3 regions of the Sporosarcina sp. P7 genome follow, and region 3 is predicted to be linked to each of the others. Evidence: riboswitches for the same ligand, from Rfam matches in the RefSeq annotation. Region 3 holds a riboswitch; each other region holds the start of a gene.
What was found. A riboswitch is a leader RNA that binds a small molecule or an ion and turns the genes downstream of it on or off. The one in region 3 is predicted to bind cobalamin.
Positions count from the first base shown of each region.

Region 1 (2,274 bases), on a different contig from region 3:
TGACACGTTCTGACGTAGTGAAAATGATGGGCAAATGGCTTGTGTCTTTGGGGTACGATATTCCAGAAGATTATCGAACGAAGCCTCGATTCACTGATAGTAAACAAATCGCTAATGACGAACTACTGAAATATGCAGCGTTAGTAAAAGATCAGGGCGTTTTCAATGGCCAGTCTAATGGATCACTTAATCCGTCTGGAGAAATAACTCGTGAAAATATGGCGATTGTTCTAGTTCGTGCGTATAATGCCATTCACAAAACGGATCTTGTAGGATTTGTTGCGAAGCAGACATTTACAAGAGATGTAAAAGATTTGGGGAAGGCGAAATTAGAAGCACAACCATTTATTGATGTGCTCGACTTTTTTGATATTACCAATCCTGTTGTTTTATCATTTAATCCGAAAAATACCACAACACGCGGACAATTCGCATCCTTTTTATATAAAACAGCTTCTGTTCCAGTAGAACCTGAACAGAACAAGCCACAGCAACCAACTGATAAATCTCCTGTTTGGCAATACAAAGGCGAGAAGCAGTTGCACGTGAAAAATGGGGCGCAATTTACACTTCCAGTAGTTCAGGCAACTGACTATTCAGGTAAACAGATTGCGCTTCAGACTGTCATTACGGATGATGCAGGAAATATTATTAAGGAGCTCAATACATCTAACAGTGGCACTTATACAATTACGTATAGCGCGATAGATGAAGCGGGGAACAGAGCGAAAGATTTAATCATCACCGTGAACATAGCTCCCCCGTCACCTATTGAAGATGATGAAGAATTTGTAGTAGAATCGATTACGTAAATAGATGGCAAGCACCTGTTGATATGAACTTGGCGGGTGCTTTTTATAGAGGATGATTAACTAAATCTATTGCCTTTATTCAAAGATATTGGTTTAATGCAATTCGCTGACTATCATGCATCATCAAAAGAAACAGTCGAATTTATATGTACATTCAAGTAATATAATGTTTCGTGCTATTGCATACTGCCAGATTGATAACAACGATAGTGTTAACTAAATAATAATATATTGGTTCTCTGTTTATCACAGAGATGAAAAGGAATCAGGTGAGAATCCTGAACGGTTCGGCCACTGTATATGGGAAGCGACTTCTATATAGCCACTGGTTGGAAAACTAGGAAGGAAGAAACGATTACCCATAAGTCAGGAGACTTGCCAATTAGAAATACAGTAAATTATGCAGATAAAACGATTGCGGAAATGGAAGCTGCTTAGCATCATGGTTTGGTCAAAGGGAAAGATGGTAAGTTCATGCCAGCAGCTAAAGTGACACGTGCTCAAATGGCTTTAATGTTTTATCATGCGTATGAAATTCAAAACGGCACAAAATATAATGGGGAAACGAAAGTGCCGTTTCCAGACATTAAGAAATACGACGGGGAATCACAAAAAGCAATCGGCATGTTATATTATTTAGAAATGGCAACAGGAGAAAATGGTCATTATATGCAGGGGATTTCCACAACGGGAACTCATGCAGCGAAAATGATAATAGAATTTTCGGAGGTAAAATGAATCAAATAGCACAGTTACTTAATACCCCCTTCAACCTGACATTATAGGAGAAGGGGGTATTTAATCTGTCATAATTCTATTCAGTATATAAAGATTAATAAAGCTAGCGGAAATAGAAAAAACAACTAATAAGAAAAGGCTTCAGAACTATTTAATGCCTCTTTCTCTAACTTACTTTAACTTTAAATCAAAATAAAATAATAATTGGTAATACATTCATGTAGGGATATGGTAAACTAGTCTTGAACTAACTAATTACTCGGGGGGTAAATTTATTGAAAAAGACTTCAATGGCTTCACACAAATTATTTAAAGCGGCTTTAGCAACAACAGTAGCAACTGGGGCATTCGTTGCGGCTGTTCCAGCAGAAACAAATGCAGCAATTAGCTTCAAAGATGTAACGAATCCGGCAGTGCACTACTATAAACCTGTGTTGGAATTGGCAGGGCGTGGTGTAGTGAAAGGGTACGATGATGGTACATACCGTCCAAATGCTTCTGTAACACGTGCACAATCCGCTAAGATTCTAGCACATGTACTAGACTTGGACACAGTGAATGTGAAAGATCCTGGATTTAAGGATGTTAAAAAAGGCACGCCGTATTATGGTCCTATCGCAGCATTAGCTAATGCTGGATATATCAAGGGATATGAAGAGAAAGGTGTTAAAACATTCAAACCGAACAATAATTTGACACGCTCTCAAATGGCTAAAATTCTAAC
Region 1 is NZ_PDZF01000013.1:29,614-31,887, reverse strand. Features, by position in the region: gene CSV60_RS12515 (S-layer homology domain-containing protein) at 1-812, shown strand, start outside; cobalamin riboswitch at 1,028-1,209, shown strand; gene CSV60_RS12510 (S-layer homology domain-containing protein) at 1,260-1,550, shown strand; gene CSV60_RS12505 (S-layer homology domain-containing protein) at 1,826-2,274, shown strand, end outside.
Region 1: it holds a riboswitch for cobalamin, as region 3 does, so the genes downstream of both, CSV60_RS12510 (S-layer homology domain-containing protein) here and CSV60_RS14920 (ABC transporter substrate-binding protein) in region 3, are expected to answer to the same signal.

Region 2 (2,274 bases), on a different contig from region 3:
CGCGACGGAATTTTTCCACTCTGCTCCCTACATTGTAATAGCCGATTCCGCGTTGTGCCATTTGGTTTTCACGCCATTTTATTTTGAATAACGGAATGAATCGCCACAGCATGGAAACGAGAATTCTGGGGCTAGCGGACACTTTCGTCAGTACGGCAAATAGTGTGTTCGTCGTGAAAATCTCGAAATAACTTTTCGTCCAGAAACTGGTTGCAACTACGGCTCCCGCAATGACGAGTCCTTTCGTCACAGCTTCCAGCGTTACCGCGTGTTCATGGAGGAAAAATAACGGAGTGAAACCGTTATGTACAGTTGCTGGATACGCTACGGCAATTAGTAGAAAAACAAAAGAGTAATAGATCAAGTCTTTAGTTGCTGTCCGGACTCCGTGCAGCATGAGAAAATACAGAATGCCCCCGATCATGGCCAGCGCCACGATGATCGGATGAAACGAGCTGAACATCGTGACTAAAACGACTGTAACGTAGACAAGTAGCAATAGTGGGTGAAAGTTTGAGAATGCGCTCATCTAGTTTCCTACTTTCTTTATTTTCGTATATAGCTGTCTAATTCTCTACCTACATCACATGTGTAATGAAATTCCACTTCATCACCGCCCTGCGGTTCATATTGACTAACGCTACGGCTACTATATCTTTCTTCATTATATCGCTCTAATCTCTTTGACGCCTTCTTTTTTTCATCCTTCTGATTACTACGATGACCAAACCTGCAGCAATCTTGGAATTGAAAGTCGTTCATACCTTCAATCAATGTGATCCCGTCTGTAAAGTCATTCAGTCGTTTGCCATGTGGCATCACGATCATTTCCTGGGGAATGAGAGAATCGTCTAAATGATTTACAGTGACGACGTATAGTGGATCGGTCCGCCAGCTAGTTTTAGCGTGGAAGCCTCTACTTTTTCATTGAAATAGACGGAGCAGTTTTTTCAGTGGCAGTGTAGTTTTGAAATCAAAAAGTCCCCACCTCCTGAATGAGATGGGGACCATGAAGGTGTCATGCTTACATACTTTGGCAAGGCTCCTGACTTAGGGGCATATTTCCCCCATTACAGTGGCCGGACCGCTCAGGATTCTCACCTGATTTCTATTTATTCTTTGTTTACGGGACAAAGAACCAAAACACTCTAGGTGACTATTAACTAGCATATAGTTTTTGCGGGGGAAAATCAATAGACGGTGTACTGAGAGTCAATGTGTCACTGTCTAGTTATTATGTACTTTGTATATGAAAGAATTTCATCACGTCCTTTATCATCTTTATGCCTAATTTAGTAGAATCCAAATAAAAGACCCTTCCATGTCAACTCACAACACACGGGGGTCTTTATACTGCCTATAAAAATGCGCCTATCACTTCTCATCTTCCTCATCACACGGTGGCTTCTTTACAATCGTCTTCCCACTCGAATACAATCCGCTCGCGGACAACCCCATAATAATTCCGCCCAGTATCCCAGACTTCCAATCATTTGGAAACAAGTAGAAGATCCCGCTACCGATGCCTAAAAGTAAGGAAAAGATCGGAATCAATTTTTTCGGCAGACCATACATCTTTAAAATTTCCGTTAACCCAATAATAACAGGGATCAGTACAATATCTGAAACTTCCAATGCGTGTCCCCCTCTTTATCTATTCTATTCAGACTCTATGCAAGATGAATCGGCTTTTTGCATACAGTGTAGAAGAAAGATTGATGAAAGGAGATACCTATGGTCACTGGTTTGCTCATTATTTTAGGTTTGGTGTTATTGCTGCCGTTTACGGTCCCTCGTATTGAACGTAATTTGGAGCTGTTTTTATTCGTTATGGGGTGTGCTGCGGCATTTGTTAGTGGGGTGTTGCAGTGGGAGTTGTGGAATAAGGCGTTACGCGATCCATTGCATATTACGCTCGCCGTTCTTGCGGCGGGAATAGTCTTTCGCTGGATACGACATCCATTTGAGAAAGCGGTAGTAGCAGGTAGCCGAATTATTCCATTCAGATTATTCTTGGCGCTGATTATTATGGGATTGGGATTGATTTCTAGTGTTATCACGGCCATTATTGCAGCGTTAGTCCTCGTGGCGATCGCATCCGTCTTGCAAATGGACAGACGTTCAGAAATTCGTTTTGTGATCTTGGCGTGTTACGCAATCGGCATGGGTGCGGTGCTGACACCAATCGGCGAGCCACTATCGACGATTGCGACGAATAAACTGGATGAAGATTTTTATTATTTAATGAACTTGCTTGGAACCGATATTATAGCC
Region 2 is NZ_PDZF01000007.1:30,312-32,585, forward strand. Features, by position in the region: gene CSV60_RS08395 (energy-coupling factor transporter transmembrane component T) at 1-529, opposite strand, end outside; gene CSV60_RS08400 (hypothetical protein) at 547-819, opposite strand; cobalamin riboswitch at 1,019-1,158, opposite strand; gene CSV60_RS08405 (hypothetical protein) at 1,375-1,635, opposite strand; gene CSV60_RS08410 (DUF1646 family protein) at 1,735-2,274, shown strand, end outside.
Region 2: it holds a riboswitch for cobalamin, as region 3 does, so the genes downstream of both, CSV60_RS08400 (hypothetical protein) here and CSV60_RS14920 (ABC transporter substrate-binding protein) in region 3, are expected to answer to the same signal.

Region 3 (2,274 bases):
ATGACTCGATCTTCTTTGATCGCAGTAACCGCATCAAACCCGTCACGCGTCTTAATATTTTCTACAACGTTTGGAACATAGCTATACATTGCCAAAATTACATCCGGATTTTCATCTACAATCGTTTCAGGACTAATCATAATCCAACCTTCTTCTGTCACGATGTTTTCAGCATTGATCATATCCAAAAACTGTTGTGGGAAAGTTCCTTTTCCTGGCGTATAAATTTCAGGCGCATCGGAGTTTTCAATGAACACGCGCTTCTTGTCCGTGATGTCCGCTGCTTTCTTTTCGATATCAGCGACTTTCGTTTTCATATCTTCAACGATTTGATTCGCTTCCGCATTTTTGTCCATAACTTTACCAATCTGTTCAATCGTTTCATATGTCTCTTCAAATGTTCCTGCATTCTGTATAACAATCACAGGGATGCCTGCGTCGCGAATCTGATTCAATCCTTCTTCATTCGAACCCATCATCATTTCATTTGCGAACACTGCTTCCGGTTGCAATGAAATCACTTTTTCTATGTTGACCGTAAAGTCTCCTACTGTATCAAGCTCCGTTACTTCTTCAGGATAATCATCGTTTTCTGTTACTGCAATGACTTTATCCCCTGCACCAATTCCGTATAAAATTTCCGTGTTGCTTGGAAGTAATGAAATGACAGTTTCCGGCGCTTTTTCAAATGTAACTTCTTCGCCAATCGCATCTGTCAGGGTGTATGGATAACTCGTTGTATCCGTTGATGCTTGTTCTGTTTTCGTTTCTTTGCCAGCTTGATTTTCATCTGCTGGTGTTTCTTCTTTTGCACTATCGCTTCCACATGCTGCGAGTAGTAGTACCGCGAGCATAGCTGTCAGCAGTAGTTGTAAAAACTTCTTCATGTGTGTTCCTCCTTTAATATGTGTGTGGCATTACGCAAGTCGCAGACATGAAAAAACCTTCGATCATTCGAAGGATTAGGTGGGATGAAATCAGGACGCGACTTCTTCCAGTACACCTATCCTCGTAGGTTGCTGCGGAACTTCATTTTCTAAAAAGGCAGGGTGACCTGGCTTGTGCATAGCACGTACAGTGGCGGGACCGCATCGGATTTGAACCGATTTCACTTTTCATCTCTAGTATTGAGAACCTTTTAGAAGATATGTAATTATGCTTTATTATAGCGGTAATAGTGAGGGTTGTACAGGGCGGTGCTGATCTTTCAAAAGTCATCCCACTTCCTACCTGTTCTTGTGGTGGTAGGTTGAACCGCGCTAAAACTGGAATAGACCGCGCATTTCGTGTTTAACACCGCGCAATTACTCTATGTAACCGCGCCAATCGTTGAGTGATCCGCGCTATTATGATGTGTAACCGCGCCAAACTGCTTGAAGATCGCGCTATTGGGATATTTCGTTGGATTTGATGAAACTTTGAAAGGCAGTACTTCCAAAGACATAAAAAAGCCAAGCAGTAAATAATCTGCTTGGCCGTTTTCGAGATATTACATTCTTTCCGGTGCTTCAACGCCAACTAATTTCAATGCGTTCGCAATCGTCGTTTTAGTTGCTGTGATCAAAGCCAAACGTGCCTCGGACAGGTCTTTATTTTCCGGGTCGAGCACTTTATTCGCATTGTAGAAACTATGGAATGTAGCTGCTAGTTCTTGAATATATGTCGTCACGCGGTGCGGTGCGCGCATGCGAGCTGAGTCGCTGATAAGTTTCGGGAAATCTCCGAGCTTCTTCAGTAGCTCCAATTCTTTCTCATCTTGCAATAGCGTGACGTTTTTCGTTGACGCTTCCACGTTCTGTTCTTTTGCCTGACGTAGGATTGAACAGATACGTGCGTGCGCGTATTGTGCGTAGTAGACAGGGTTTTCATTGGATTTGGATACTGCCAAATCTAAATCGAAGTCCATTTGTGCATCGCCTGAGCGCATCGCAAAGAAATACCGTACAGCGTCTAATCCGACTTCTTCTACGAGTTCACGCAATGTGACCGCTTTTCCTGTGCGCTTGCTCATTTTGAATTTTTCTCCGTCTTTATAGAGCTGAACCATTTGCGCCACTTCTACTTCGAGCGTATCGCGGTCATAACCTAGCGCCTGGATTGCTGCTTTCATACGTGGAATATATCCGTGGTGGTCTGCTCCCCAAATATTGATTAGTTTATCAAATCCACGACTTAGCTTGTCTTGGTGATAGGCAATGTCCGGTGTTAAGTACGTGAATGATCCGTCTTGTTTGATTAATACACGGTCTTTATCGTCACCAAATGTAGTGGAGC
Region 3 is NZ_PDZF01000022.1:7,019-9,292, reverse strand. Features, by position in the region: gene CSV60_RS14920 (ABC transporter substrate-binding protein) at 1-887, opposite strand, end outside; cobalamin riboswitch at 1,027-1,154, opposite strand; gene argS (arginine--tRNA ligase) at 1,490-2,274, opposite strand, start outside.